DNA from 4 places in the Anaerosinus gibii genome. Region 1 is predicted to be linked to each of the others. Evidence: riboswitches for the same ligand, from Rfam matches in the RefSeq annotation. Region 1 holds a riboswitch; each other region holds the start of a gene.
What was found. A riboswitch is a leader RNA that binds a small molecule or an ion and turns the genes downstream of it on or off. The one in region 1 is predicted to bind cobalamin.

Region 1 (8,334 bases):
TTCTTTCATAACGATAGACTTTATCACCCGTAGAAACTTCATGTATTTTCATTTTGCTTTTCCTCTCATATAAAAACTTTAAAGAAAAACGAAAAACCGTCCGCAAAGGGACGGTTTTATCATATTTCCTCATTGCAAGGAGATGTACTTACAAAAATTCTTTACTTTATGAATTTTTGTCCTTTTAATTTACGCCAGTAAAATCAACTTAGGAATGTTTCGTATGCCCTTTTGCATTTCCTGTCACGATATTTTGAAAAATTTGATGTACTTCTTCGGAACTTTTTCCATTTTCCATCGCTTTTTTCGCGTGAATTACTGCCAAGCGATAATTTTTATGCGCCTCATCCGTAGGAATTGAATCAATATCCATTGGATCAAACTCCATAATTTTATGAAAAATTGCATGAATTTCTTCCGAAGACTTTCCTGCTTTTTTTGCATGGTCTACATGTTTCATTGCACTTTCATAACGATGTTTTGCATGTGGATTATCTGGTATTTTATACTCTGGATGTTTTTTCTCCATTGTCATATCCTGTCACCTCATAATAACTAAATTTCGAGATTTATTATATGCTATATAGTGGTCATACAGTCAATCATTAAATTTAAGGTTACGTAAATTTTGTCTAAAATAAGCGAAGCGCCTCACTTGACATAAAATTTTCTTTTGATAATAATAAAACTAAATAAATTTGAACGGAATAAATTCATTTGTATAATGAGGAGTGCACTATGGAAAACGAAAAAAATTATTTTACTGCTGGCGAATTGGCTTCCTTATATGGAATTCCCAAACAAACATTATTGTATTATGATAAAAACGAATTACTCATCCCCGCTTTTGTCAATAAAAATGGCTATCGTTATTATTCCGTTTCACAATATCTAGTCCTTGAAATCATTCTAAATATGCGCAAATTAAATATATCTGTACATGATATTAAGCTATATCTTGAAAACCGTAGCGATGAAAATTTCGGGAAAATATTGCAAGACAAAATAAAAGAATGTAATGAACTTATCGATGATACACAAAAAGTAAAAAATAGCCTTGAATTATCTTTAGCCACTTTAGAAAAGATTCCAAAAATTCGACTTAATCAAATAGAATTAAGCTTTCAACAGTCAAAAATTTTGCTACTCAGTCCCCCAATTACCAAAACTACACAAATAAAAGACCGCGTAAAAACTCTTGCCCATCATAACCAAGCTGCTTTTTCCAAAAAACATTTTAAAGAATTTACGACCGGTTGGATTATTGATAAAGATGATTTTTTTGCTAAAAAATTTAATCGGTCAATTCAATATTTCACCCCTGTATCTCATTCCTTTTCAAAAAAACATTGTTATACCCGTCCTGAAGGCTTTTATATTTCAATTTTTTTTGAAGGAACTTATTATCAAAAAGCATCTTCGATCTATTTGCGCTTAGAGGATTTTATCAAACGAAATCATTTAATAGTGGTTGGAGATATCTACGTATTTCCAATCAAAAATCATTGGCTCACAGAAGATACTAAAAGTTATATTAATCAGATTTCTTTTCAAGTAGAGTATCAAAATGAGTGATAGAAACGTAATGAGTCATACTTTTGAATCAAATTATCGCCTTATTGTTTGACAAAATTTTACCTAACGTGCTATGATTAGTGTTGGAAAATTATATTGCCTTGGAATAGGTGCCCGAAAGGGCTTAATAGGGAAATCGGTACAATGCCGATGCGGTCCCGCCACTGTATTAGGGAGCAAATCCATAGAATGCCACTGAAGCTTAGCTTTGGGAAGGTTTGGATACGCAATGAACTAGAGCCAGGAGAACTGCCTATTTATCAATCACCGTATTTTACCTACGAGAGATAGGGAGGGGATTTTAATACATTATTTTTGTATAAAGTCCTGACAGATTGTCAGGTTTTTATACCTTTTTATTAAATCTTCTATGCATGTAGAAGATTTTTATTTTTTTAAGAAAGAAGCGAAAAAAATGAAAAAATTTTTATTATGTAGTTTACTTTTTTTATTAATGCAAATTTTAATCATTCCAAATGTTTTAGCTAAACAAGCAAATTATGAAGCTGATAAGGATGCACTTTTAAATTCAGGATTACATATGGGAGAAAACCAATTGGATCTTTATTGGTTTGAAAAAGGTGAAAAACTGTTTGAAATTGCTGAGTTTGAAAAAGCAATTGACGCTTATACAAAGGCTCTGGCAATCAATGAGAATTATACAGATGCTTACTTTAAACGCGCTGAAGCGAATTTAGAACTTAAGAATTATGAGCTAGCAAAAGAAGATTACAGCCATACTTTAGAAACAAGAAGTACATATCTTGAAGCTTATTTCAAACGTGCAGTTTGTTCTTATTATCTTAAAGAATATCAAAATGCAATAGACGATTCTTCTGTTGTTATTACTTTGAATCCGGAACATGGAGGCTCTTATTTAATCAAAGCAGTTTGTCAACAAAGATTAAATCAACCCGACGATGCAATCATTACTTATCAAACTCTACTCAAACAAGTACCAAAAAATCAAAAACAAATTATTCAAACTGCAAAAGATATGTTAAAACGTCTCGGCATAGAGCCTGAAAAATAATTTTAAAATTTGCATTTTTATTCAGATTATAATAGCTTTGTTCATTTTAAAATTCATAAACTCTTCTTATATAGACCATACTAATATAAAATAAAAATTTACATTTGCTATATTTAGGAGGCTATCTATGTCTGAGTTTACGAATAAAACAGTATTAATTACAGGTGGTGCACGTGGCCTTGGGTTTGGTATTGCAAGTGCATTTGCCGCCGAAGGAGCAAATCTTGTATTAACAGATATTATCCAAGATACTTTGGAAACTGCACAAAAAAACCTTATACAAAAATACAATGTCAAAGTATTCACAGCAAAGGCTGATGGCAGTGATGAAACTGCAGTAAAAACTACCATTGATAAAACAATTCAAGAATTTGGTTCCCTTCATGTCCTCGTTAATAACGCCCAAGCTTCAAAGTCCGGCTTAAGCTTTGTCGATCACAGTAAAGAAGATTTTGATTTAGCTATTTATTCTGGACTTTATGCAACTTTTTTTTATATGAAATATGCATTTCCATATTTAAAAGAGACAAAAGGAGCTATTATCAATATGGCCTCTGGTGCCGGAATGCATGGAAGCCCTGGACAAACCTCTTATGCGGCAGCCAAAGAAGGTATTCGTGCATTATCACGCGTTGCAGCGAATGAATGGGGCGAATATGGAATTAACGTAAATGTCGTTTGTCCTTTAGCCATGACTGAACAACTGGCAAAATGGAAGGAAGAATTCCCTGAAGCCTATAATAAAAACATTAAAAATATCCCGATGAAAAGATTTGGTGATCCTCAAGAGGATATTGGAAGAACCTGTGTATTTCTTGCTAGTTCTGCCGCCAGTTATATCAGCGGCGAAACAATTTCTGTCCAAGGAGGTTCTGGACTTAGACCATAACAACCTTCCCTATACGCGAATAAACCCCATGTATTCAAGGTTAAAAGTTAACCTTGAATACATGGGGTTATTTTTTATTTAAACTCTGTCATTGAGTTCCAATACCGTTTGGGCATCATTGTCATCTGACACCGCAGATTATGCCGCCCTTCAATTTCAATCGTTTTAAAAAACAGTTTCCACAACTCACGCATTTTTTCTTCCAGCTCATCAATTTTAGGTAAATCCAATCTCTCAATCGGAATAATTTCTACTTCATAAGGTTCATAAATCAATCCCATTTTATGAACTTTATCATAAATCAAAAATTTTTCTTCTGGATAACGTTCACAGAAGTGATTCGCTAACATGGGCAAAACAAAATTTTTCGGTTCAATTTCACTAACTAAAACATTTCCATAAACTGAAAAACGAATAAAACCTTTAAATAAATGGCTTTCTCTCTCCAGATGCCGAACTGCTTTAAATAGCGTATGGACAATCTCATTTGTTAACATCTTCATCACACTGGCACCATAACGATATCCCAAGCGAAGAAACAACAAAATATAGCGTTCTTTGTGTGGCAAACAAGTAAGAAATGCTTGCCTGATGAACTCATTTGCCGCGTTGCCTAACTTTGCCGGAATGGATTTTTCAACACGTTTTGCCTTCTCCATTTCAGTTTCTACATAAGTCATTGGCAATAAAGGGATACAGGATGCATCGGCTAAAATTATATCTTCCGGGATTTCTTTTTCCTGATAGCTTTTAAATACACAACATAAAAGTCCATCATAGCTACCGTCATAACTATAAATCATAGGAGTAAGCCCGCCCCTTCAAATCCACTCGGTAAAACTGGTAACGATTCAAACAAGGACAACTGCACTCGATCTCCTTGCAAAGGAAATTGTTGACGGTACTGCTGTAATACTTTTGTAGAAACTAAAGATTTCATCATCAGCTGAGGAGAAATCTTCACCTCTTCCGCTTTTTTCCCTTTATACGAAATAAAATACTTTGCTCGTTTCAGCAAAACTCCGAGTTTTTTTAATCCCTCAAAGGTAATTGCCGTCGTCTTACGTGCGATAATAATTCGCTTCGCACTTACTACGCCAATTCCAGGAACTCTGATTAAATCATCAATCGACGCACGATTGATATCCACAGGAAAATGATCGAAATGCTGCAATGCCCAATGACTTTTCGGATCAAGATATGGATTAAAGTTCGGCTGCTCAACCGTTAATAATTCTTTTGCTGAAAATCCATAAAAACGCAATAACCAATCTGCCTGATACAAACGATGTTCTCGCCAAAGCGGTGGCTGACGCTCCACCGTAGGAAGAAGCCCGTTATCATTTACCGCTCGATAAGCAGAAAAATATACTCGTTTTAATTGATACGATTTATATAAATTCTCTGTTAATTGGACAATCTTCCAATCGGTATCTTTCGTTGCGCCAATTACCATTTGTGTGCTTTGCCCCGCCGGTACAAACTGCGGCACATGCCGATATTTTACCAGTTCTCGTTTATGCTCATTGAGTCGTCCTGCAATATACCCCATCGGCTTTAAAATCGATTGCTTCGTTTTATCCGGCGCCATCAAGGCTAGACTAGCTTGCGACGGCATTTCAATATTTACACTGACACGATCTGCTAGCAATCCTAGCTCTGCTAACAAAATTTCATCCGCACCAGGAATTGCTTTGGCATGAATATAACCAGAAAATCGATATTCTTTTCGCAAAATTTTAAGCGTCTCAATCAAGCGTTCACACGTATAATCGGGATTTTTTAATATTCCAGAACTTAAAAATAAACCTTCAATATAATTCCGCCGATAAAACTGAATCGTTAAATCAGCCAATTCCCGCGGAGTAAAAGTTGCCCTTGCTACGTCATTGCTTCGCCGATTGATACAATATTGACAGTTGTAAATGCAGGCATTTGTCATCAATACTTTAAGTAATGATATACACCGTCCATCACCAGAAAAACTGTGACAAATTCCACAAGCAGCCGCACTGCCAATTTGTCCTCGCCCCGCCTTTCGATTAACACCGCTTGAAGTACAAGACGCATCATATTTTGCCGCATCCGATAATATTTTCAACTTTTCAAAAACGTCCAAAGCAACCACTCCTTCTTTTTTTATTATAAGATAGAACATATGTTCTTGTAAAGATGAAAAAAATAATGTCACAGCTAATGGCTTATGACATTATTTTTTTCATCTTTGAACATAATGCATCATTAAATTCCAAGCTACCCCTGACATAGAAGAAAACTGTTTCATTAATAGTTTTTCTCTAACTACAACCAGATAATCAATCGAGAGGCTTCAGTACCTTTAGTCCTCTTTTTCTAAATTATCCTTAAAATCTATACTTTGTCTTTCTTTTTCTTTATTTACATTTTTAATAGTAGATGAATCACTATTTTCCGCCTCATTATTCATTGATGTTAGAATTTTTCCCATCATATTTTCAGACTCTTCATTTATTATTGCTATATTTTGGACACCCGATATTTGGTTTTCAACTTCATATTTTGTTTTATCAGCCTCCTTCATTTCAGCTACATATGCATCTGCTTTTTCCTGCCTAGAAACGCTCATTAAATCCATCTTATTTTTTTGATGTTCTTTTTCTTTCTGTTCTAAATCATCAATTAATTTAACATATCCCACTACGCTACAAGACGGTCTTTCTTCTTGCATTTTATACATTTCACTTTTTAAATCATTAATTCGATCTCTATTAGTTTTTGTTTCTTGCGTTAATTTTTCTATATCATCTTCTATACATTTTCGATCCGCATCTGTTAAATCCTCGTTTTCTAATTCTTTTTTTAATGAGTTTATTTTTTCTAGTTTTTCTTTACGAACTTTTTCATTTTCATCCATAGCATTTAATTTTTCAGTCGCATTTCCTATATTCTTTTGACTATCATTTAATTTTTTAGCCTTTTCACTAATATCCATAATTACAGCTGGATTTTCCTTATTTGACCTTTTTATCTTATGTATGACATTACAATTTACTAATTTTAAACCACTTTCTCCGCTTTTAAGACTACTATTATCTTGAATAATCATTTTTTCATCTCCATATATTTATTTATACGCAGAAATGCAATTTAAAACTCTTTCGAGCAATCCTTTATACTTTTGTGCACTATTTTTTGTATATAAATCAGCAGGGTCATTAAAAAACTCAGTCATCGTCTTATTTATGGAATCATTTCCACCTGTAATAACTTTCTTTCCATTAACAATCATTCCAAACTGATCCCATTCAGCTGAAGTATACCACTGTGAATTAGTTCCATACCACAAATCATCACGTTCAGTTTTTAAGTCACTAGAAGTATTATATTTATCATTTCCAGTACGTTGATCATATTTAGAAACAAAATCACTAACTTGAATATACATTCCTCTTATAAGATCGTATGAATTATGAATAACCTGTTGCATAGTATAACTTGGCGAGTATCTTGCATTAATCATTGTTGCATTTTGCAAATTTTTAGCTTCACTACTCAACGATACATTAACTGAATCATTGATTTCTTCTGTAGTAATAGGATTCACAGTTTCATATCTAGTAGCAACTTTAGCACTTTCTGAATAATCAGTTATACTATTAGAATTTGATTCTCCCCCGGTATGCGATTGTTTTTTTCTCCATTAATATTTAGCCCACCATAACTGTTTTGCATAACTTCCTGTGTTGCATTAATCATACTTACAATTCCTCCTTGAATTAAGTAATAAACTGTATTTAAAAACACATTTTCCTTTATTATGCTTTTAAATATTTAACTTTTTTCCAAACAAGTTCATTATACACCTTAATTATACTTTAAATCAATATTTTGTAAGTATGTATTTGTAAATAATATACAACGAAATTTACCAACTTCAATAACTCTTATACATCAAAAAAGTTCTATAATAAACAGCTTTTCCTACTTACATTAAAATACAACACATAGCAAAAATCCATTATTTTAACTTCTATATTTTCCTTACTGAATCATTATTTTCGTATTCTATAAATTGTCCATATTCCAATTCCTAATAAAACAATCATATACAAAAACAATACAAGAATCGAGGTTTCCGACACTTGTCCTTGCATTGCTAAACTACGCAATGCTGAACTTGTATGTGTAAGCGGTAATAGCATTAAGAAGTAATGAATCGCTTCCGGCAGCTTATCCGTTGCAAAAAAAGTTCCACATAAAAATGACATTGGCAGCAATACATACGTATTGAAACTTCCCATATCTTCGTGTGAATCAATGAGCATTGCCGCAACAAAACCAAGGGCTGAAAAAATAATACAATTGAGGGTAAGTACAGCAAGGAACATCCCTGTAATCTGAAAATGCGCACCAAAAAGATAGGCTAAAGCAATAATAATTACGGAAGAAATAAGTCCGCGTACTACTCCTGAAAGTACTTTCCCAATAACAAAAGCAATTGGCCGAATTGGCGCAACAAGATATTCTTCTAAACTTTTATGAAAAACACGGCTCGTATGGAGCGGCGCGCCTACGCCATTAAAACTGATATTCATAGAGTTTAATGCCAATATCCCAGGCACAAGAAAATCTAAATAGCTCGCCCCTTGTGCAACTTGAATACTTCTCCCCAGCCCCCAGCCAAAAGCAACTAAATAAAGCATAGGTGCAATCATGCGTGAAAGAATAAATTTTCCTAAACGCCTTCTTAATACTACCCATTCGCGCCAAAATACAGTCACAATATCATATAACATCAACCGCTTACCTTCCTTCCTGTAAGTTCTACAAACACATCTTCTAAATTGGACTTTCGAAT
Region 2 (8,334 bases), 1.2 Mb from region 1:
TTTTTATTATCGGTTGTCCAATATACCTGAGGTACTACATAATCAATCCATTCATTCTGTATCCATGTTCGCGTGTCACAAAAAATTTCATAATAGCTTTCATATCCTTCCGTATCCGATCCAGTTTCGTCATTGCTTTTATTTTTCCATATTCCTGCCGGGCTAATACCAAATTTAACCTCAGGCTTTATTTGTTTTATCGCTTGACTTACTTCTGCAACTAATTGATTAACACTGTCTATACGAAAAGCTTCCAATGATTTTCCTTCGCCATACTGCTCATAGGCAATCTTATCATCAATATTTTTTTTTGGATAAAAATAATCATCAAAATGTATACCATCTATATCATAGTTTTCTACAATTTCTTTTACAGTATCTACAATATAATGTCTTACTTCAGGAATTCCAGGATTATAGTAGAGTTTATTATCGTATTCAATTACCCATTGTGGATGCTGCACAGCAAAGTTATTAGGTGCTAATTGATCATTTTCCGCGGGCAAACTCGTCACTCGATAGGGATTTAGCCACGCATGAATTTCAAGATTTCTTTGATGCGCTTCTTTTATCATAAATTCTAGCGGATCATACCCCGGGTCTTGTCCCTGTATACCAGTGAGAACCTCTGACCATGGATTTATCTTCGATTGATATAACGCATCTCCTTTTGGTCTTACTTGTACAATCACCGTATTAAATCCAAGTGAACTAACATCATCCAGAATCTTTATAAATTCTTCTTTTTGCGCATTTATATCCCCTTTCGTTGACGGCCAATCCAAATTAAAAACCGTGCTAATCCAAACTGCTCTTATATCACGCTTAGCAGCATTTCGATTAACTTCTTCTTTTGCACATCCGATCATCTGTGTAGCGACGATTATTACTAAGCTAATTAATATCAACTGTATAAACTTTTTCATCTTTCTACCTCATTCTTTCGTTTACGCCCAAATATAAAGTAACACCTTTCATTATATTATTTTATATTAACTCCTAGTTAATATACCTCTTTTATTTTTGTTCGACCGTACTCTTTTACTTTCCAAGTAATCCGTCTTGATCTAATAAAAAAAGAAGACTACCTCAGATGGAAATATTTCCTTTTGAGGTAGCCTTATCGTTTTATTCTCTTTTTATTTTTTTACTTTACCTGATTTATCGAGTTTCATCTCTTCTGCATTTTTTATCGCTTCTTCAGGTACTTTTATTTCTTCATTACCATCCATAGGTTTTATTTCAGTATTCATTGTGATTGTAGAGGCATCTAAAAATTGTTTAACTGCAACTCTGTCCCTTAATTTCATTTCTGGGAACTGATCCATAATTGCATCTGCCGATCTTCTTACTGTGTCAGAAAAATCTAACGTTGTAGTAATAGATTTGTTCTTTTTATCAAGGTGCTCCTTATATGGCATTTCACCTATTTGATTCATTACGGTTTTACAAACACTAATAAATTGTTTTTTATCTGCTTCATTTTTAAATACGTCCTTATCCTCTGATAATGAACTTTCAATGAATTCACCAATTGGGGAAAAATCGAAAATATATTCGGCATCTAACGAATCTTCCGTTTCATATTGAATCGATACTGATTTAATTAGAGCCAGTTGCATCTCCATAAGCTCTTTTTCCGATGACGTTCCTTTAAAATTTTTAAATTTTTGTTTGTACCATTTTTTATTGTCTAACGTATACACTTCCAGGTCATTTCCCTTTTGTTGAGCATACTGCATCACCTGAACTTCATTTGCTGTTTGACCAAGCATTTGAAATGTCATTTTATTCGTAACTTTATATACAATTGGTTCCGAGCTCTTTCCAATAACATTCATATCAAGATTCAGATTTCCCATTGGAGTCTCTGCATTAATTAAAATATGCGCGGTTAAATTTTCAGCATAAAAATCCTTATGTAAATCCATTAGGTATTGCTTCGCATCCATATTATTTGGTTGCTGCGCCGCAAAAACTTCCCGTTCAGTTGAAAAATTAAGCAATAACCCAAGAACAATAAAAATTCCAAAAATTATTTTTTTCATCTACGATCTCTCCCTATTAATTATATAAACGTCACTTTACTCCATTCCAGCATAACACCTATTTAATCCCAATTCAATCCTTTCTTTAAAAACAACAGCATAACCGGTAATTTTTATGCTAAATTGCAAAAAAATTTCCCCCGTAGTATGCTAGATACTAGTTGATTCTGAACTCAACGATTGCTTTATATTTGAAATGTAAGGAGATGTTCTTTTGTTTAAAAATTTTTTGGAGCTTGCTTCCCATCCAACGAGTATTTTCGCCTTGTTAGGCATTGCCATATTACTTTTTGCTCTTTTTCGCATAAAAAAGATACAATTAACGCCAAAATTAATTACCCATATGGGCCTTATGATTTCTCTCGCCTTTATTTTGCATCAAATTCGAATTTATCATATGCCACAAGGAGGAAGTATTACGCTTGGCTCAATGGTTCCACTTCTATTTCTCGCATTTTGCTATGGTCCAGGAATTGGATTCCTCGCAGGATTCCTTTATGGCGTAATCAACCTTCTCTTTAACCCTTATATTTTACATCCTGTACAAGTATTATTTGACTATCCGCTTCCTTATATGGCAATTGGCCTTGCAGGATACTTCCCTAATCGCCTTTTTCTCAGTACTACGCTTGCTATTATAGGTCGGTTTATTTGTCATTTCATCTCTGGTATTGTCTTTTTTGCCTCTTATGCGCCCGAAGGAACTTCCCCCTATTTTTACGCTTTTATTTTTAATGCCAGCTATCTATTCCCAGAGCTTATCATTACTTTAATTTTATTGAAACTGCTTCCCCTAAAAAATTTAATGCAACAGGCAAAATAAAATAGATAAAAGGGCTGTTGCACTAGCGAAATTTTTCGCAGGCAACAGCCCTTATCTTATTTTTTAACGACGACGATTATATACATTCTCGTCTTCATTTTTTCTGCTTTTAAACTTATCCCAAAGTGTTTTTCCTAACAAAATTACGCCACCAAAAATAAGTACATTAAGCATCAAGCCCATAATATCTGACATAAAACCATTCATGCCAAACATGCTTCCTAACATGCTGCCAAGCATCATACCACCAGCGAATATCCCTATATTACGCATCATTCCACCAAATGGTGAAGCTGATTTCGTTGCAGCGCTATTTACTGCACTGCTTTGCGCTTTCGAGTTTGCCGCAGGTGCTTTATCACTATAACTGTTTGCTGGCGCTGATTCTTTATAGCCATCCTTTTGTGGCTGAGTTTTATTCACTGGTGCTTTTTGCGTAGTTTTTGGTGCAGACATTTTTATTTTACTCCCACCAATCGCTGCATAACTCACTGTATAAACACTAAAAAAACATAACAACAAAATAGCAAATACTCTACAAAATTTCATCTTATTCCTCCTGATGCGCTTTAATATCTTCTGGAAATGCATAAATTTCTGATAATGTTGGTAATTCACCTGACAAATAACGATCAATATCGTGAACATCAATATAAAAAGAACAGTTCACTTCCAAGTATCCTTGTTCTTTTCCTCCACTCACATTACGAATCGCCATTAATCGTTCTCTTAGCGCCAACGTTTCCTCTTGGCCCGCAGTCACATCCAAGCGAATCAAAGGAACTCCATATTCCCTAAGTACATCATGCAAAGTCAATCGTTCTGACATCGAATCCTCCATTAAAATAAATTTTGCTACTTTAATTACACTTCGTTCTTCCCTAACTATTTTCCTCTAGAATTTATTTACTAAACATTTATTTCCACAGTGAAAATTCATCTCTCTTATGCAACCTTTGCTTTTCCCTGCTCCCAAGCTGATAAAATCGCAAAGTTATTACAATACATCGCTTGGCAAATACGCTTTAATACCATCAATCTCAATCATTATTCCCGCATACGCCGTTATCGGAAACACAGTAAACATACAAATATCTACTACAACTTTTAGCAAAAAAGATTTTTCATCTATACCCCTCCAAGCATTTTTTATGCCTATAGATTACTACATAAAATATAAAAATTCTATTTTTTACTAGACATTATGATTATTTATGATATAATATGCAATTGTATTTAGCAATCGAATATTTAGGAGCAAGGTGCCCGTTTAGGGCTTAATAGGGAAATCGGTGCAATACCGATGCGGTCCCGCCACTGTAATAGGGAGCAAATCCATATGATGTCACTGAAGCGTATGCTTTGGGAAGGCTTGGATAAGCGATGAACTAGAGCCAGGAGAACTGCCTGCTTAACAATTACCGTTGACCTACGAGCGATAGGGAGGGAATTTTTAGGGCAGTATTTTTTCTGTTTAAAAATATAACTTCTTCTGTGGTTTTACGCAGAAGAAGTTTTTTTATTCATTAGCATCTATTTTTTCGCTGTTTTGCCCTCTTAATATTTCGTTATTTTTCTACGGTAAGAGGCAAAATTAACAACACAAGGAGATTTCCAAATGAGAAAGAAAAACATAGCGATTATGATTTTAACAGCACTTACATTATCTACGACAGTTCAAGCTGCACCAACGGAGGAATTGGATGAATATTCATTAGATACTGTGATTGTTACAGCAACACGAACAAGTGAAAGCATAAAAAATGTTCCGGCAAATGTTACTGTAATCACTACCAAAGATTTAGAAAAGAAACAAATTTTTAGCGCACGCGAGGCACTGCAAAACGAAGTTGGTTTTTATTTATCACCAACGGCGGAAACGAAAAACGGCTTATCACTGCGTGGATTTAGCGGTCAAGATATTCTTGTTTTATATGACGGTCAACAAATTAACTCCGCTTTTGACGGTAGTATCGCCTGGGATTCCATTCCGCTAAATAAAATCGAACGCATCGAAATCGTTAGAGGTGCCGGATCATCACTCTATGGTGGTCATGCTGTTGCCGGTGTTATCAATATTATTCCCAAAGAATCCACTGGCGAAACGAATGTTGATATGAACGTATCTTATGGCAGTAACAATACATGGAAGCGCGGCATAAACATAGATGGTGCAGTCAATGACGATCTTTCTTTTAACATCGGTTATCAAAAACGCTCTACGCAAGGATATCGCGGCTATTATAAAACGGCCTCTGGAAAGACTACTGGTTCTTCCTCTTCAACCGCTGACCTTCCAACGTTAGGAAGCGGACAATATGTGATTGGCGGTCGCGGTGAAAAATCGAAAATCAGTGAAGATTATTTTGTCGACTTCACCTACGATATTGACGATAATCGTTCAGTAAAATACTCTTATACACACAATAATTATAATTACGCTTATAACAATCCTTTTAGCTATATTTACGATAGCGCTGGGAATCAGATATTCAAAGGAACGATCCTTACACAAGATGGCAACTATGTAACCATTAAGCCTTCCGACTACCTTGGTTATATTGGTGAACGCGAACAAGATATACATAAAATAAACTACCGTGATGATGAAAATCAAATTAAAATTGGCATTGGTATGACTGATTTGAAGAAAGAAGGCTATAGCTCTGCCGATTCATCCGCCACCTCTACTGATTGGGATGGGAAAGGTAGTTTGGCAAGTTATCCAAGCAAAAATTATAATTTTGATTTCCAAAAAACATGGGAATTTGATAAACATAATGTGATTGCCGGCTTCGCTTGGATGAAAGAAAAAATGACTTATACCTCTTACGGCTTGACCAATTGGAACGATTGGAATTCTATTTCTTCGCTTAACAGCATCAATAGTGGCTCGACCCATACCCTTGCTCTTTTCGCCCAAGATCAATACACTTTGTCTGAGCAGTGGAAAGTATATACGGGCGTGCGTTTTGATCAATATAAAAAAGAAGGGGGCTACTCTTATCTTGCTTCAGGCAATAGTAGGCAGGATTTCCCTAGTAAATCATTTAGTGAAGTAAGTCCGAAAATTGCTTTTGAATACACGGCTGACGATAGAACCACTTATTTCACAAGCTATGGACATTCCTTCAACCCACCAAGCATTTACAAACTATATCGCCGCGCCGGCACTTCAATGTCAAGCGTACAAGCAAACCCAGATTTAGAGCCAGAAACTTCAAATACCTTTGAACTTGGCATGAAACGAGACTTAGACGATAATACTTCCTTGGGAATTACACTCTTCCATGTAAAAACTAAAGATAAAATTGCCTTAGCTACAAAAAATGGTGTCAAAGCTTATTATAATCTTGATAACGCCACAGCCAAAGGTGTTGAACTTGAATTAAAACATAAACTAAATGACAATTGGTCTTCTTATTTTAATTACACTTACGAACGCGGCGAAAACGAATCTAACGACCAAACGACCCGCAATTGGGATATCCCAAGACATTTATTGCATACAGGAATAGATTATACTTATGGGAAAGCAAATTGGGGACTCGATGCACAATATGTCAGTGAAAGACAAAGCCCCGATGCTGATACAGGGGAATATGGTTCAGAAGATGCCTTCTTCCTAATGAATACTTATCTAAACTACAAAGCAACAGATCAAATCGATTTACAGTTTGGAATTCAAAATTTATTAGACCGTAAATTCTATGCAAGCGAAGCAACAAGCGGAAGAACCTATACGTTGAGCGTCAACTATTCCTTCTAATATAAAAGGATAGTGATATTTGAAATGAAAAGGTTTATCGGCTATCTAATTGGACTCGTTCTTTTTTATGCTCCGTTTGCACTTTATCAAAAATTTTTATTTTATCTATTGGGTAAAACAAATTATGCGGATATTCATGATTTTTGTTTGCGTATTCCCCTTGAACATATTTGGCGCGGCCGAATTTTTGAACAGTTTACAATAGAAACAATTACAATGTTTTTATTTATCTCTTCCGCATTTTTCCTTGGTCCATTTTTTTGTGGTCGTCTATGTATTGCAGGTGCGCTAGGTGAATATTTAAGCCAGCTAATCCCTCATAAAATTCAAATCAATTGGACGCGTTATATTGATCCCGCACCCGTTCGCTATGGAATACTTATCGGGTTTCTATTATCCCCATTGATTGGTGGGTATTTAGCTTGTGCATTTTGTAATTATCGCTTAATCGAAGCGGGTATTTTTTACATCTTTATGGGGGAAAGAACCGTTTTATCCTCTTCTGTTCTTTTCACTGCTATTCTCTGGCTCGGTTTGTTTGGCTTATTTACCAGAGGAGGACGTGGCTTCTGTAATTTTATTTGTCCTGTCGGCGCAGCACAAAATCTCATTCATTGGCTTGGCTCTAAATTTTCTTTTGTATTGCGTCTTAAAATTAACCATTCACATTGCATTCAATGCGGTAAATGCGTAGATCGATGTCCAATGGGCGCACTCCAGATACAAAAAAATATGCTCCATCACCATGCGCACCATTGTATTACTTGCAAACAATGTATAGAAAGTTGCCCTGTAAAGGCAATCTCCTATACTACGGAAAAAAAGAGTCTTAAGCATCAGGAAGTGAATTTATGCAACAAAAAATAAGTAAGTATGCCCTCACACCAATCTTTGCGAGTCTCACTATTTTTTCAGGGAGTTGCACCGGAACTTGCGGGAATTGCACTGGTGCCTGTGTCAGTGGGATTGTACTGGCAGGCACAATCTGTGGAAACTATTGCTTGGAGCGCAATAAACATTCGAATAAGAATTCTAATACATTTGGAGAGCGTTTGAAATGAGCTACAAAAAGCAATCCCTTATTTTTATTTGCAGCATACTTATTGCAATTTGTTCTGGTTACTATGCAACAAGTCAGCGTGCTGAAACGTTTCACTTCAAAGTAATCATGCCTAAACATTCACAAACAGAAACAATAAATCTGGCAACATTAGGATTTCCTAAAAAGGTATTGCAAGGCGGGCAAATCCGTATAATCAGCGATAGACAATCCTTTCAAAATAATAGCGCTGCCCCATTACATTTAAAAATTACCATGACAGGGTTACCCGCCGATTTAAAAATCTATACCAAGAGCGAAGGTTGGCAATGCTTTGATTCCCCTTTAGAAATCATCATTGAACCTAACCAAAGAATTCTGCTCGGGATCGAAACAAATCTTTCACGAAAGAATTCTTTCCTGCCATTCATCGGCAATATTGATTTAACGATAGAGGAATTGAATCAACAAAACCGTCTTCATATACACAAGTTTGAACTTGTAAACTTATAAAACTGCGCACAGAATGAAATTTTTCATTCTGTGCGCAGTTTTTCTTTAATCCTCTATTAATAATTCCGATATTGCCATAACTGATAAAAAAGTTGTTTGCGCGTAAGCAAGTCTGCAAAACTACCATGTTCAACAATTCGTC
Region 3 (8,334 bases), 270 kb from region 1:
AAAAGCTACATCACAACTTGGCAAATCTAAAAGGGCTGAAGGCGCTTCACCTAAAATCGCAGTAAGGTTCTTCGCCTTAAACTTAGCCGCATTTTGCTGAATTAAATCAATTCCCTCGTGATTGCGCTCAATCGCATATACATGACCGTTTAGTGCTGAAAGGGCAGCTTCAATAGATAAAGAACCAGTCCCAGCTCCAACATCCCAAATAATACTATCAGGATTAATTTGGGCCTTAGCAATTGTTAGAATACGAATTTCCTCTTTTGTCATTGGTGTTTTCCCACGAATAAATTCATGATCGGGAATTCCTAGATAATACATTATGCTATCACCACCACTATACAATTTTTATATTCGACGGTAGAAGCAGCTTCTTGCAATGTCATTGTCACAATAGATTCATTCTCATAAGATAAATGGGAACAAGCGTAAAGCTGCACATTTTGGGGCCAATCATTTTTTAAAAGAAGGCTAGCAATCGTAGCACTTGTATATTTTGAATCAGTTAAAAAACCAAGTTTGCGCCCTTTTGAATACTTAAGCCGAGCTAAATCAACCTCTCTCCCATGTAAACTAATTAAATCCGCATCATGCCAAGGGAGCGCCAATCTAGCAAAAGCAAGCTGCATAGAGCTTATTCCCGGAATAACCTCAATACAGGAAAATCTTTTATTTAAAGCTGCTAGAAAGCTATAATACCCCGGATCACCTGAAACCATCACTACGACATCTTGGCTTTTTAAATTTTCCTCAATAAAAGCAAGTGCAGCTTCGATCTCACCTGTAATTGCATGAGTTAGCGCCATTTTATTTTGAAATGAGCTTAACGACCGCTTACTGCCAACTAAAACCTTTGCAAAATCAATCGTTTTTTTTGCAATTGGTAATAAATAATCTTCTGATCCTGGGCCTATACCAACGACAATTATTTTATGTTCCACCCTAAAACTCCTCCGATTTTTTTTGCATTTTCATCTATTCCTAAAATTGTACCATCTAAACTGGTGATAACAGCGCCAATACAAATTTCATTATAAACGTAGCGCATTGCTCGATAACTAATTCTTTGTGCAATCAGATCATAAATTCCTTCAATATGATTTTCTTCTAAAATTTCAATTGCAGCTTCTGTCGTAGTCGTATTTAAAATATCTCTAACTACTCCTGTAGATGCTCCTAAAGAAGCTGCATACACCGCTAAAATTTCAAGACGAGCATCTGCAACTCTATTATGTGTATGAAAAATCCCACCGGCAACTTTAATTAATTTTCCTAAATGACCAACAAATAAAATATTTTGAATCTTTCTTTCAGCTGCACTTTCCAGCATAAAGCCAATAAAATTACTAGTCTGTACTATTGCATCTGCCCTTAACCCAAAATTGTCAATACAAGCATCATATCCTATTTTCCCAGGAACAAAAATTAAAGTATCTAGCCCTTTTGCTTTAGCAACATCAATTTGAGGTGCCAATGAATCTTTAAAAGCTTCCTCTGACATAGGTCTTACTATTCCAGAGGTGCCAATAATGGACAATCCTCCCTCAATACCTAAAATTGGATTTAATGTTTTTTTCGCTAACTCAACTCCACGAGGAATGATAATCGTAATTTCACAGCCATACTCTTCTTTTAATATTTCTTTTACTACATTGGTAATCATTTTTCTTGGTCCGGGATTCACCGCTGGTTGTCCTACTTTAGCAGCTAACCCTGGCCTAGTTACGATTCCTACTCCTGTTCCAGCTTTAATGATAATGTCTTTATGCTGAGCAGAGATGAGAACTTTAACTTCGATGATTATCCCATTTGTAATATCCGGATCATCACCAGAGTCCTTTCTAACAGCAGCAAATATTTCATTTTCGCTCTTTTTTTCCACATGTTCAATCGGAATCGAAAGTATTTCACCCGAAAGCGCTTGAATATTTACTGTGTTGAGATAGCTTCCTTTATGGGCTAGCAATGCTGCCTTCGTAGCTGCAGCCACACAGGTTCCTGTTGTAAACCCCGATTTTAAAAATTTTTTCAAAAATAAAACCCCCTGCAAAGGCAGAGGGTAAAAAAACGCAAACAACCACATATTAAAAATAACAGTTGTAGAAGCTTAATTACCCACCTGCCCATCATCCGTAGGTCGCTTATAAACAAGGCTGTTTATAGTAACGGTGTGCGTTAAAACAGGTAGGTCTCCTGGCTAAAATCATCATATCTTTACGCCTTCCCAGCAATCGCCAGTGGCATAGGTAAAGATACTCATTAATACAGTGGCGGGACCGCGCCGGTATCACACCGGACTTCCCTTTTAAGCAATTAAGCACCTGTTTCCTTAGTCATTTATCTTCTCTTATTTCAATATCTATAGATAAAATCCTGCTATATAATAAAAATTTACTTTATAAATCTAGTCTCTACTAGTATGAGTTTATTATCGATTTGGTTAATTATTGTAAGTTGATTTATCGTAGACTGTGGCAATCTATCATAATCGATATCTCTTAGAATAAAATAGGTTTTCTTATTCGTAAAAACTTTTTCTAAATCAGGAATAGATTTAGGAGAAAAAACTAGCTCATTGCCGTAAATTCCACTATAGAAAGAAATTCCTGGGCGAAGAAATTTAGAAATATAAACATCGCTAGTTCCATCATATTGCTCTAAAAAAACGTTACTTACATGCTGACTCGTAAAATCAGGTGCAATTTTCGGAAATAATAAATTTACTAACACAGCAGAAAAAATCATCATTCCTACTACCTGACTTTTAAAAGCTATCTCAATATTTCGTTTTAAAAGAAAGAAAATCGTTACTAAACACATCAGGATAATGGTAGAAGCTAAACTGATAAACCCAATTTCCGCTTGTGGCATTTCTTTTATCCCAATTGTACAGCCATAAACAAAAGTTGCCGATAAAAATAGTAAGCATCCAATCCAGCCCCAAGACCTTTTGGAACCAAAATAATTTCTACCGGTTAACTTATCAAGATACCATCCCACCAACATTGCTAATGCTGGAAACATTGGCAGTATATACGATACAAGTTTTGTTTTTGATATAGAAAAAAACAATAAAATGATTACTGCCCATAGATTTAGAAATAATAAATGATCAAATTTTCCATAAGAATCGGAAAAAGATTTATAGATAGATTGAAAAAGCAAAGTTATCCAAGGGAAAAACCCAACTAATAATACTGGAAGATAATAATACCATAATAGTCCACTAGGATGCTCTGGCGATGTAAATCTCGTTATGTTATGAAAACCAAGAAAACTATCGATAAATGCACTTCCATGCAAACTATACATATAAATATACCATGGCAACGCAACCAAGCAAAAAATAATGCTTCCAGATAAAATTTTCATTTCAGATAAAAGATGAAATTTTTTTAAGCATACTAAGTACAAAAATACAATTACACCAGGAAAAAATAAGCCTATGGGCCCTTTAGTTAAAACTGCTAAGCCTGCAAAAATATAAAATGTATAATATTGTCTACTTAAAAATGCAAAGAGCGAAACCATTAAACAAAAATTTAATGTAATATCTGTAACAGCAGCTTTACCTAAATAAAAAAATTCAATACTTGTTACTAAAATTAAAGCACTATAGATTCCCACTTTATGATTAAATAATTTTTTACCATAAAAGTATATTGCAATAATACTAAGCAAAGATAAAAATGCTGATGGGAATCTTGCCGCAAAATCATTTATACCAAATACTTGATAACTCATCGCAACAAGCCAATAATACATCGGTGGCTTATCATACCAATATTCACCGTAAATCTTTGGAGATAAAAAATCATTCGATAAAATCATTTCTTTAGGAGTTTCTGCATAGACCGGTTCATCAGGATCTAATAAAGGAAATCCAGATAAATTAGAAAATATAGTAATAGCAGCAATTATTATCATGATTCCAATTGAAATATTTTTATTTGTTGACATCATAAACTCCTTTATTATTTTAACTGTTTTGTTAAAAATTCTCGTCCAAAAACTTTAATTGTATAATAAAATCCAATAGAAAATGGCAAATATTCTGCAATCATTCTCCAGGCAACAGCAATAATCCCTACAGTTCCTGATGGTAAAAATTCATTAAATAATAAAACAAATCCGCCTTCTGCAATGCCAGATCCCCCAGGAGTTGGTGCAAAATAAAGAAGAATATTGAGAAAAATCATTCTTCCCATAACGATTGCCCAATTTACATCGACTCCCATGCCTAAAAACAAAATAGGAACAACGCTATATAAAGCTAACAAACTTAAGCCCGATTCAACAAAAACCCTAAGCATACTTAATGGGGCACTTGATAGTAAAACGATAGCTCCTTTAATATCTCTATAAAAAGCGTATAACATACGCCTTTTTGCGTATTTTAAGCGTTTTGAAAATTTAATTACCAGATAATCTGTAAATTTATTTTTTAGCGCCCAAATGATGAAAAAAGTCCCTAAAACAATAAATATAGATATTCCAATTAATACATTCGTAGAAATCCAGGGTAACAAACTGTTATCAAAATAAAAAATGATAGGTAAACATAATAATAAAAATAAAATAGATACGAGCGTACGTACAATAACAAAGACTGTAGCTTTTCCTGTTGGAATTCCTGCATTGCGTAAAAAAATTAATTGTGCAACTGCTCCACCTGTTGCTCCAGGAGTTAATAAAGCTAAAAAATAATTCCCGAATATTACCTGAACAGCTTGCTGTAACGTAATATGTTCATTAGAAGCACGGACTAAGTGCATTAATCGAGTTCCATCTAAAATCAATCCAATGATAACCAAAAAAATGGTTACAATAATTGACCAAGGTTGAAATTCTGTTAAATGACTTAACGTATTTATATCTACTGTAAAGTAAATAACTCCACAAGAAATAATGCCTAAAAGTAAGATAAGAAATAAAAATCTCTTATAAATTTTATTCATTCGCCAACGCTCCAAACGAAACCAATTCAATTTTATTATGTCGTAATGAGTTTAATAAATTTTTATCAGTTAATGCGGATAATTCTTGATCCCAATGATATTGCCAATCAAATAGTTTTCGCAATTCACCAGTATTATACCCTGGATGAACCATGATTTCATTTACTCCATTGGGTAATTGGGAAATAATTTGGGCCAATGTAGCCTCATTCATATTTCCTCCAGCCATCATTCCCCAAAAATAATCAGGTGAAACAATATTTGCTTTTTTTAGTTTTTTTCTAGCGATTTGCGCAAGAAAACTCAAGCCACATTTTCCGATATATCTACCAAATGAAAACTCATGAAAAAAAAGATAATCTTCAGCGGGAATTCTAATTGCTTTTATTTTAAACTCTTTTGCAAGCGCAATAACAACATCGATCATCCCAGGAAGAACATGTAAATGTTGATGACTATCTAAATGCGTAATAGGTATACCTGTAGATTTTACTTTAGCAATTTGTGCATAAAATTCCTGATAAATTTCCGCTAATCTAACTGTTCCACAAATATATTTTTTTATAAAAGCAGGATAAGCCGAAGCAAAATTCCCCTCAGCATCAACTAAAGTAGAAATTTTTTTGGGCTCAAGGATAGGGCTTGCTGCAACTAATGTTAAATGTACTCCTACACCTACGCTATTTTCATTTGTATTAAGAAGATTTACTGCATGTTCAAATGCAGCGGCAACCGGCATAATCGATGTACTACTAATACATCCATGCATAGCCCCTTCCATTATTCCTTGGTTAATAAATTCGTGTAATCCATAATCATCTGCATTAATTATTAACTTTTTCATTCTATACTCCTCATTAATCAATTACCTAAGTATTATTTAACAAGTTCTGTATAATTTGCATATGCATTATGATTATGAATGGATTCATAATTTTCACATTCAATATCAAACCAATTTATGCATTCAAAAGTTCTTAGCGTGATAACCAGATCTCGAAGTACATCTTCGACAAATTTAGGATTTTCATAAGCAGTTTCTGTTACGAACTTTTCATCTTCACGTTTTAATAAGGGATAAATTGGAGAACAGGCTTGCCCCTCTAGTGCAGTTACTAAATCTTCAATCCATATTAAATCCTTTGAAGCATTATATTTTACTTTAACTTTCATTAAGCCACGTTGATTATGAGCACCATATTTTGATATCTCTTTACTACATGGACAAAGGGAAGTAAAAGGAACATTTACCCCTAAGATAAAATCTACATTTTCATCAATCGCTTTTTGCGCAATAAATGAACAATCTAAATCTAAAACAGATTTTTTCAGACTAATCGGAGCAACTTTTTCAATAAAATATTTGAAATCCATCTGTAAATATACAGTATTGGCCGATAGCTTTTCTAATGCATCATCTAATAAGGATTCTATATCATTACTATATATAGATTTTTGATTCCATTCACTTAAAATTTCAATAAATCGACTCATATGAGTTCCTTTATATTCTTTAGATAAATCAACAGTAAATTTTATTTTAGCTAAAACGCTTTGGCTTGTATTATTTTTACCTTTGATAAGAAAAGGTAAATGAACATCATTAACTCCTACTTTTTGTATAGAGATTCCTCTAGAATCAAAAATATTTTGGACATCTTTCAAATCTTTCACCTCTACTAAAAACCTATCTATTTATATATTCAATAGGGTCATTGACCCCAGCTTCCTCAAATCCACGCAATCTTAACTTACAACTGTCACAGATGCCACAAGCTTTTTCTTTTCCATTATAACAACTATGTGTATATTGCAAAGGCGCCATTAATTTTGTTCCTAATAATACAATCTCTTTTTTCGTCAAACGCAATAAAGGCGTTTCAATTTTTATATGTTTTTTATCTTGTATACTAGCTTTAGTAGAATAATCAGCTAAATTCTGAAACAATTGAATAAATTCCGGTCTGCAATCAGGATAACCTGAATAATCCAATGAATTTACGCCTATGAAAATTGTATCTGCTCCTATTGCTTCTGCATACCCTAATGCATAACTTAAGAAAATCAGGTTTCTTGCTGGAACATAAGTAACAGGAATATCTTTTCGTTCAATGTTACCGCACGGAACATCAATATTTTTATCAGTTAAGGCACTGCCGCCAATCGCATCCATATTCGTATCTATAATTAAATGATGTTTGACATTATAAAAATTTGCAACTTTTTTTGCACTTTCTAATTCAATCTTGTGCCGTTGATGATAGTTAAAACTAATCGGATATAATTCATACCCTTTATTATTTGCAACAGACATACATACTGTCGAATCTAATCCCCCAGAAAGTAATATAACTGCTTTCATTGTATACACCTCTTATATCACATCTATATTAACTTAATTTAACTTAACTTTATTAATCATACATTAACATTAACTAAATGTCTATCTATATCACGATTCCGACTCTAAGATTTAAGGACTATCCTTTCGCTTGGATAGCCCTTATCTTTTATTTTCGTAAATCCTCTATACTTTTAGCAATGTTATCGGACCCATAAATAGCCGAACCTGCTACTAAGATGTTTGCTCCAGCAGCAACTACTTGCGGAGCAGTTACTTTGTTTATCCCGCCATCAACTTGAATATCGATATTGAGATTTCTTGCTCTAATCATTTCTTTCAATTCTTTTATTTTCTTTAGAACCGAAGGAATAAACTTTTGTCCACCAAATCCGGGATTAACCGTCATTAATAAAACCATATCAATATCATCTAAAATTTCATTTATTGTAGTTAATGGTGTACCAGGATTCAGTGCAATTCCCACTTTCATATTATTTTCTTTAATATTTTGAATTATTCGATGTACATGTGGTGCTGTTTCGATATGGAAAGTAAAAATATCTGTGCCTGCTTTAGCAAATGAAACTACATAATCCTGAGGATTTTCTACCATTAAGTGCACATCAAAAATCTTAGTCGTTATTTTACGCAATGCAGCAATAACAGGAGCTCCTATTGTTAAATTTGGGACAAAGTGTCCATCCATGACATCTATATGTACCATTTCTGCCCCAGCTTGATCAATGTTCTTTATTTCCTCTCCTAATTTTGAAAAATCAGCAGATAAAATAGAAGGTGATATTTTTATCATCTTAAAATCCTCGTTTCGTTTTTTTTATTTCGTCCATTATTTCTACGTAAGATTGGTAACGATTTTCTGATATTGCAGCATGATCAACAGCATTTTTTATTTTGCATTGAGGTTCGTGAAGATGTAAACAGCTATTGAACTTACACGAACCTTCAACTTTATTAAATTCAGGAAAGCATTCAGAAATTGCCCGTTCATCTAAATCATTAAATTCGGTA
Region 4 (8,334 bases), 880 kb from region 1:
AAAAACTCAATCGAACCTGATCTGCATTTTTACCTACTCTAGTATAACTATTAAACTCTAAACTGCCATTATCTTTAATATTAAATTGCAATAAATATCCATTGTCATAATTGTCATAGCCCCCTTCCAAATTAACACTTGCAACTAAGTAAAGTTTATCCCCACGTACTGCAATACCTTCACCATGTACCGTAGTCTTTGCGCCATAACCAGCACTACAATTGTCATTAATGCAATTCTTCAAATTAACAGTTAAACTCGGTTGATCTTTTAAAGAGCCTCCTGCAATTTCTGCTACACCAATTTGACCTAAATCATATCCTGTTGCAAATAAATATTTTCCATTAGAAGCGGCTGCATGCATATTAGCAACTGCTTTTATCACTCCAGTCTGATCAGGGTTATTCCAATCCCCATTTACATCCAATACACGATTGGGTTTTAATTCAGTCGTGCTGTAAGTATATTGTCTCAAGACTAGTTTACTTTCACCATTTTCATTGATTGCATATAGCCCAGCATCCCCATTTAACTCTTTAATAACGCCTGCTGATGGATCCGCATCGACATGCGTAGTTACTCTTGATCCTGTAACTTTTCCTACTTGACTATTTGTGTAATCCGAAGAAGCAACTGCCGCTAAATCTGCAGCAAAAACATTCCCAGTCATTAAGCATCCACCTAAAACCATTGCTAAAAGTCTAGCATACTTCTTTTTCGCTATAGGATTTTTCTTTTTGCTTGATATTATTTTTTTCATAAACCCTAAAACACTCCTCTCATTTAAAATTCATATCTAACGGTTGCATAGTAAGTTCTTCCTTGTAAGGGAAACTCTGCATTGATATACCCATCTTCAGTAAAGGCAATAGGACTATAGATTTTTTGTTTAGGTCCTTTATTAAAGATGTCATTACAACCGATATTAATTTGCCAATCCTTCTCTGGTTTCCATTTAACGCCTGTATTGATTACAGTTAAAGAGCTCACCGGTTTCCCCGACAAATAAGCATAATTGCCACCACGAGAATCCCGACTGGTACTAGTAAAATATTCATCTGTATAATGTAATTCACCAAAAATAGATATTTTATTATTCGGTGTATAAGTTAAACGCAAGCTGCTTTCCCATTCTGGCTGATAAGTCATCCATATATCGGTATACGGATAATTAACTGCTGTATTTTTTTTCTGCGCATTTACTTTAGTGTAAGTCGTGCGTAAATCTAAAGAATATTTATTCCACTTAAATTGGCTTTCTAACTCAATACCATGCACTTTAGCTCGGCTATCATTAAAATAAGACCAATAATCAAGACCTGCACGCACTAATTGAAGCATATTATCTGAATCACGCCAAAAATAAGTTAAAGTAGTATTATTATCTGCCCCCAAGGTTTTGCCGTTCCACAAAGCACTAATATCGAACTGCATCCCTTCTTCCGGCAATGGAAAACTTGAACTACTTCCATCTCGTGACGCCGGCAAAATTCCGGCACCATCACCGGCAATTTCATACATATTAAGCAGTCTATAATAAGTACCACCTGTCATGCGAAGACTAAAGCTATCATTAAATTCTTTTTTCAGCGCTAATTGCCAAGTAGCTTTGCCATCCGTCTGACTGTCTTCTTGATGTAACCAATGAAATTTATTACTTTGATTCACTGGGAAACGTTTTCCATCACTAAAGCCTGTAATTTTTGATTGATTATAGCGAATACTTGGAGTCAATATACATGTACCTTCTTTATCCAATGTAATCGCATCTTGAATCTGCATATTAAATAAATCTTGCTCATATCTATTGCGAGTTTGTCCTAATATATTTCCTATAACATCATCACCAAGAACTTTATCCAGTAACGAACCTTTAATGTTTAACTTTTCATGAGAAAAGTTAAATTGATATTCTAACATCTGATTATCATTAATTTGATAATTCCCATCAAGCTGTACATTATATTTATCAGATTGGTAATGACTCCACTCTCTTAGCGGAATATTATTCCATCTAAAATTATTAGGATAATCTAACATATGTTCCGTTCTATATTTTTTATCTTGATGAAGATAGTCGATCATCCAGCCCCATTCCAACTTTTTATATTGCGCCCTATTTTGTAAAAGAATTTCACTATTCTCAAGCTCCTGTTTACGACTTGATGCATAAAAAATATCTTTTGTATCTACTAATGCATTCGTGGCTGCATCGCTAACACTATCTCCCCATAAACTATCAGGTAAATGCCTTTGAATTTTGTTCCAACTTCCTTTAATCACAAAATTATCATCCTGCCATTTGATCATAGCGCTATCTTTTTTATAATCGTTATATCTGCGGTATCTTTCTTTATCCTGCAACGCCTTAAGTTTCTTTTTAGCCGCTTCTAATTCTTCTTTCGAACTTGCTAATGACGTACTTTTATCCGGATCAACAATAGTTGTCCATTCATCAATAATTTTAGGTGTTGTATTTTGCACATATGTATCAATAATTTGATTCTTAACATTATCATCTATAATCCCCGTTTCACTACCATGGTAGTTCCAATCCTCACCTGCAAAATCCCACCAATTAGTCCATCCAGTTTCAGGATATCCAGCAGCAATATATTGATCTTTAATCCCCATGTCAATCATCGTTTGTCTAAAAGTACTCATGGAAGACTTTTGTGCTACATTTTTTGCATTATCTTCTATCGCATGACTTAAGCTTTTATCGCCTGTGCTTCTAATAAATTCTATCCACGCATCAAAATTAGCTTTGTAATAATCTTTATCTGAATCACTCATAGAAATAAGCGGTTTGCCTCCGCTTGTTAACATATCTATCATTTTCGGATTAAAATCATCAACGTCTTCTTGCAACGAATTTATGCTTAACTGAACATCCGATATATTTCTTCCAGCTGCATAATTTTCATATTTAAAATTTTGATCACTGCCATCATGATTAATTCCAATCAGCAAACTACCACTACCTAATGGATTCATTATTTCCAAAGCTGCCCTTGTACCACCATAAGAGGATTTGCCAACTTCTGCCGATATATTAGCCTTGGTGGGTTTCTTCGTTACTATATTGATAACACCACCCATAAAAGTTCCAGCAAAACGAGTTGGTATATAGCCTCGATAAACTTCTATCCGCTCAACATTATCAACAGGAATTGTAGATATATCAACAGCTGCATCTCCACCTAAATTTGATAAAACCCCATCTATAAAAACCCCAACCTGCGCTGCTGTTGAACCTCTAACCGTTACAGTTGTATATTGTCCTTTCCCATTTACTTCACGTACATGTACTCCCGGAACTTTTTTCAAGAGTTCCGGCAATGTTTTCTGCTCACCTTTGTAATCGTCAGGACGAATCACAGTTACTGTGCCTGGCGACAATTTTGATTCCCAATCTGGGCGTTTTGCTTCAACAGTAACAGTATCTAACGTATACTCGTCCAGTTCATTCTCTGTATTTGATATTTTTTCAATATCCTGCTGTGCTTCATCAGCCCAAACCATCCCAGCTGGTGTAACAACTCCCAAAGCTAACGTACAAACTACGCACGCTGCTATATTTTGATAGCGGCGCTTTTTTTTCGTTTTGATTTGATATAACCATTTATTATCCATCTTCCTCAATCTCATCCCTATTTATAAAATTCAATAAAAAAACCTCTGCCATGTTTGACAGAAGTCGTATGAGGGCATAGGAAACAAACCTATACTTCATAATCCCCTTCCCATCGTTCGCAGGTCTAACAGTGATTGTTAAATAGGCAGTTCTTCTGGCTCCAGATCATCGCTTGGCTACGCCTTCCCAAGATTTCTCCCAGTGACATAATGTAGCCTCGCTCCCTATTACAGCGGCGGGACCGCACCGGTTTTCCACCGGACTTCCCTATTAAGTCTTTCGACACCTATTTCTTCGTTATATATTTTTGTATCATTAGTCAACTTATTACAAAATAAGAGTATACTCCTTTTATTTTTATTTATTATAAATTTCTAAATATTTCATCGTTAACATATACCTATTAATTTTGTACACACTTTCGAACAAATTCGTACATCGTATCAGCAAAAGTTTTCACTGGCACCGGAACAAAACTTACATCTTTCGTTTGCTCCACAATAAGCACTCTTTTGGAGCTATACAATTTTAAATTTTTTACTGCATACATTCTTTTATGAAGCTGAAAAATCATCTGCATCTCACTACAAGCTATGATATCTTCCTCCTCCAAATCTTTTCGATAATATTCATTTAGATTGTTAATCACCGCTTTATCCTTATAGATTGCTTTTACAGTAACATGTATTTGATCTTTATCTGCGCTGTCTGGTTGAATCGACTTCACTTCGAAAAAATATTGCGCCAATTCATTTTGAAATACCTCCGTCCAGCGCATTGCTTCTAGCTCCTCTGGTGTAAGTTTTTCCTTCACACTAATTTCCCAATCTATTGCTGAATCTTTATTTGCTTCCATTGCTAAACATACAGAAAAAAACATGTTACACAACAAAATAAAAGCACCCACTAGAAACCATTTTTTCATCACTATTCCTCTTGGCTTTCTCATTTAAATATAAAGTTAGACCTAGAAAATAAAAAGCCTAGGTCTAACTTTTTCCTAATGCTCTTCAACACTCTATATCAACCGCATACGCTCTTTATTTTTTACACTTTTCTGCTAATTCACGGGCTTCACGTGCTAAGCGAATATGTGAAGCAAGGGATTTGGATGCTGACGGTGCAGAAACGCCTGCAGCTTTCAGTTTACCTGCTCCGGTAACCACATCCGGTGCAATAAAGCAAGCTGAGTTCAAATTACCACCATTAAAATCGCTCATGTCGGTAATACTGAATGATTTGCTTGCTGTAACTGTTGCAGTTGGCGTTCCATCAAAAACATCAATTGGCGTTCCTTTAACAAACCATAAGCGATAACCATCCGCATGAATCCCCCATAGATACCCCATAGAATTCACATCAATAATCTTTGTCCAATTGCTTGGTGTTGTTAAATTAGCCAATGTTGTATGATAAACACCACCAACTAAATTACCAAAACTTACATCATAGTGACCAAGGAATAAGTACACATGGTTATCATTCACAATAGAAATATCACGAAAATCACCATTCGTCGTTGGATTGTCAATCGTCACATGGGTAACTCCAGCTTGGGTAAAGTTACTCAAATCAATAATACTGAGCTTCGTTTCCGCATTGCCGCTACCTGCATTCTGCATACCACCCAATGAACAAACATAGAGCTTATTATTATATAAATCCAGTGTAAAGGAATTTTTTCCTGCTGTGACATAGCTATCAAAAGTTAGTTCCCCCAAATCGGTATCAATGTTAAACTTTGCTACAATGCTGTCATAATAAGTTCCGTATCCACTGCCTTTATTGACATAAAACAATGCATACAGCGAAGTACCAACTACAACCATAGCTTCACCATGAAAAACACCATCCGCATAGGGATTCGTAAAATTCGTAAAACTTGTTGGGAAACTATATTCAAAGTCTTGACTATAGTCGGTCCCCATGTTCACAACCGCGATTTTTGATAAATCATATCCTGTTGCATATAGCCAACTACTGCTATAATTTGCTACACCGTGCAAATTTGCCACCGCTGACCAAGTTGGCGTAGCTAAAGGAGCTTGCCAATTGCCCTGTGGTGCAATAATTTGATTTGCTCTTAAGTCCGTAGTGCTATACGTATATTGACGTAAAACCAACCGACTGCTATTTCCTTCAAAAAAATTAAAGAATGCTGGATCACCATTTAAACCTGACCCAATTTTATTCTTTACTGCCGTAAACACCGTTGATGAAGCTGCAGTTCTGTCACCGTGAATTGCTCCGGCGGTTCCTGTAGAATATCCTGCATTTGTCGCTGTATACGCAAATAAATTTTCACTCATGATAAACCTCTCCCTTTTGTTCTTTTATTTTCCTTTTAACACACCTTATCCTAGCTCAACGGCACCACCTCCCTTCAAGTAAAATTAGTTAAAAATTGTATTGCAAAGTTGCGTAGTAAGTACGCCCTTGGATTGGATACTGGATATTTGACGCTTCCCAATTCGGATAAAATGGATTCGTTTGATACATATCATTCGCTTTATTAAGGAGATCATTGACCCCGATGATAATTTGTGTATTCGTATTCGGCTTATACTTCACACCTAAATCCAAAGTCGTCAACGAGGACTGTTCTCCAGCAGCTCCATCATTATAGAGAGAAGTACGCATTCTATCTACATACCGAAGTTGACCAAAAATCCCCCACTGGGTACTCGGACGATAAGTCAGCCGCATCGTTCCTTCCCATTCCGGTTGATAAGTCAGATAACCAGGGAATACACCATTATTTCCCCAATAACCAGCCCCCGGCAATTTACTCAAATCATAGATAACATCTTTCGGCTTCGTATAAGTTCCTTGCAAGTTTAAGTCCCATTTCTTCCAGGATAAATCCGCTTGAATCTCTAAGCCATTCACTTTTGCCGATGCCGCATTGGTATAAACGAAAAAGAAATTATTCCAGGTGCCTAGCTGCAGCATCCGCTTGGAATCACGACCAAAATACGTCAGTTGAATTTTGCTGCTTTCCGTGCCGAAAATTTGTCCATCCCAAATGGCGGAAAAATCCCATTGTGACCCCTCTTCCGGGCGAGGAAAAATGCTATCACTCCCTCCAATATTTGGCATGGGTAAAATGCCTGCACCATCACCGGCGATTTCATACATATTCAGTAGTCTAAAATATGTACCTCCCGTTGCACGAAGTGTTAAATTGTCATTGACCTGCTTTTTCAGCGCTAGCTGCCAAGTTGTTTTACTATCCGTCTGGTCATCCGCCTGATGCAGCCATTTAATATTCTGCGGATCGGAGTTTTGATCGTAACCATTGCTCAGCCCATAGATATTTGATCGATTATAGCGAATACTTGGCGTCAACCAAAAATCACCTTTCTCGTTTAAAGTAATCGTATCTTGAATCTGGGCATTGAACAGCTTCTGTTCATAATAGGTACGCCACCGTTTAAAGACACTTATCGTAGCTTGTTGATATTGTTTTAACCGCCAACCATCCATATCCATCTTTTCTTTTGAAGTATCAATTAAAAACTCGAACAGATGCTTATCGCCGATTTTATAAGTTCCATCAATTTTAAAGCCTAATTTATCCATGTCATATTGGCTCCAGTAATAGTTTGGCGAACGCCAATTCACCGTCGTATCGACCTTTTCTTTTTCCTGCCAATCGTCTACTGCATAGCGTTTAGTCTGGTCGAGATAGTTTACACTCCACCCCCATTCTAAATTGCCAACTGTATCACGCCGTCCAATTAACGTTTCTTTGCTGGTAATGTCCTGATGACGGTAGTTATAGATTGGGTCAAGATATCCTGGCAAATCTATATTAGGTATATTTCCATAATTCGCATTCAGCGGGAAAGGATAATGACGGTCAATTTTCTTCCAAGTGTATTTTGCCAGCCAATGATCATCCTGCCATTTTAAAATTGCATCCGTATTTTTGTAATCATTCGTTTTACGCCAACGATCTGTTGTACTCGTTGAATCTATGTCTTTCTGGTAAAGCCTTATATTATCAATATAACTTTTAAAATATCCGATATAATTTGCATGGGCATTATTAATTGGGCGCAATTGTTCCGACGCTTTATTTAACGCTGCATAAAAATTAGGATCGGTTGCAAGCGTTATTCGAAGGTTATCTTGGGTCAGCCCAGAATAAGCATTTAGAGTATCATATCCATTCGCTTGTAAAGTCGAAACCATCCGATCTAATCGTATTTTTCCGTTCCCATCGGTTTGATGCGTATAATCTTTTAATTTTTTAACATATCCGTCATAAAGGCTAGTATCTACCGATTTATTCGTATATTTAAAATCACCATCACTTTGGTCGCGATTGAGTCCAAACATAATACTGCCAGAACCTAGTGGAGCATCGATCTGTAAAGCACCTTGGAACCCATCGTAGGAACTTTTACCAACGGATGCATCGATATTGGCTTTCGTTGGGCGTTTCGTTACGATATTGATTACGCCTCCCATATAGGTGCCACCAAACCTTGCCGGTACATAGCCACGATATACTTCAATTCGTTCGACATTTTGGACAGGAATAGTCGAGATATCCGCCGCCGCATCGCCACCGAGATTGAATAATACGCCATCGACAAAGACACCAACCTGCGCCGAGGTTGACCCACGAACCGTGACTGTCGTATATTGCCCTTTCCCATTTACTTCTCTTACATGTACCCCCGGTACCA

Region 2: it holds a riboswitch for cobalamin, as region 1 does, so the genes downstream of both, P3F81_RS00655 (TonB-dependent receptor) here and P3F81_RS07725 (tetratricopeptide repeat protein) in region 1, are expected to answer to the same signal.
Region 3: it holds a riboswitch for cobalamin, as region 1 does, so the genes downstream of both, cbiD (cobalt-precorrin-5B (C(1))-methyltransferase CbiD) here and P3F81_RS07725 (tetratricopeptide repeat protein) in region 1, are expected to answer to the same signal.
Region 4: it holds a riboswitch for cobalamin, as region 1 does, so the genes downstream of both, P3F81_RS03400 (TonB-dependent receptor) here and P3F81_RS07725 (tetratricopeptide repeat protein) in region 1, are expected to answer to the same signal.

Annotation. Positions count from the first base shown of each region.
Region 1 is NZ_CP120678.1:1,606,000-1,614,333, forward strand. Features, by position in the region: gene P3F81_RS07710 (adenosylcobinamide amidohydrolase) at 1-52, opposite strand, end outside; gene P3F81_RS07715 (hypothetical protein) at 209-535, opposite strand; gene P3F81_RS07720 (MerR family transcriptional regulator) at 739-1,575, shown strand; cobalamin riboswitch at 1,667-1,846, shown strand; gene P3F81_RS07725 (tetratricopeptide repeat protein) at 1,991-2,608, shown strand; gene P3F81_RS07730 (SDR family NAD(P)-dependent oxidoreductase) at 2,736-3,497, shown strand; gene P3F81_RS07735 (TIGR03915 family putative DNA repair protein) at 3,572-4,300, opposite strand; gene P3F81_RS07740 (putative DNA modification/repair radical SAM protein) at 4,297-5,616, opposite strand; gene P3F81_RS07745 (Sec1 family protein) at 5,836-6,582, opposite strand; gene P3F81_RS07750 (hypothetical protein) at 6,601-7,080, opposite strand; gene P3F81_RS07755 (ABC transporter permease) at 7,529-8,272, opposite strand; gene P3F81_RS07760 (ABC transporter ATP-binding protein) at 8,272-8,334, opposite strand, start outside.
Region 2 is NZ_CP120678.1:148,168-156,501, reverse strand. Features, by position in the region: gene P3F81_RS00680 (glycoside hydrolase family 10-like protein) at 1-926, opposite strand, end outside; gene P3F81_RS00675 (hypothetical protein) at 1,140-2,048, opposite strand; gene thiT (energy-coupled thiamine transporter ThiT) at 2,263-2,871, shown strand; gene P3F81_RS00665 (DUF2076 domain-containing protein) at 2,935-3,420, opposite strand; gene P3F81_RS00660 (hypothetical protein) at 3,422-3,700, opposite strand; cobalamin riboswitch at 4,114-4,296, shown strand; gene P3F81_RS00655 (TonB-dependent receptor) at 4,490-6,640, shown strand; gene P3F81_RS00650 (4Fe-4S binding protein) at 6,665-7,507, shown strand; gene P3F81_RS00645 (hypothetical protein) at 7,698-8,192, shown strand; gene cydC (thiol reductant ABC exporter subunit CydC) at 8,249-8,334, opposite strand, start outside.
Region 3 is NZ_CP120678.1:1,332,334-1,340,667, forward strand. Features, by position in the region: gene cbiT (precorrin-6Y C5,15-methyltransferase (decarboxylating) subunit CbiT) at 1-324, opposite strand, end outside; gene cbiE (precorrin-6y C5,15-methyltransferase (decarboxylating) subunit CbiE) at 324-944, opposite strand; gene cbiD (cobalt-precorrin-5B (C(1))-methyltransferase CbiD) at 929-2,035, opposite strand; cobalamin riboswitch at 2,170-2,343, opposite strand; gene P3F81_RS06370 (ArnT family glycosyltransferase) at 2,395-3,963, opposite strand; gene P3F81_RS06375 (lysylphosphatidylglycerol synthase transmembrane domain-containing protein) at 3,978-4,961, opposite strand; gene P3F81_RS06380 (ChbG/HpnK family deacetylase) at 4,954-5,805, opposite strand; gene folE2 (GTP cyclohydrolase FolE2) at 5,838-6,626, opposite strand; gene queC (7-cyano-7-deazaguanine synthase QueC) at 6,649-7,323, opposite strand; gene rpe (ribulose-phosphate 3-epimerase) at 7,472-8,116, opposite strand; gene rsgA (ribosome small subunit-dependent GTPase A) at 8,118-8,334, opposite strand, start outside.
Region 4 is NZ_CP120678.1:723,642-731,975, reverse strand. Features, by position in the region: gene P3F81_RS03405 (autotransporter outer membrane beta-barrel domain-containing protein) at 1-760, opposite strand, end outside; gene P3F81_RS03400 (TonB-dependent receptor) at 784-3,636, opposite strand; cobalamin riboswitch at 3,765-3,942, opposite strand; gene P3F81_RS03395 (hypothetical protein) at 4,041-4,562, opposite strand; gene P3F81_RS03390 (hypothetical protein) at 4,678-5,946, opposite strand; gene P3F81_RS03385 (TonB-dependent receptor) at 6,035-8,334, opposite strand, start outside.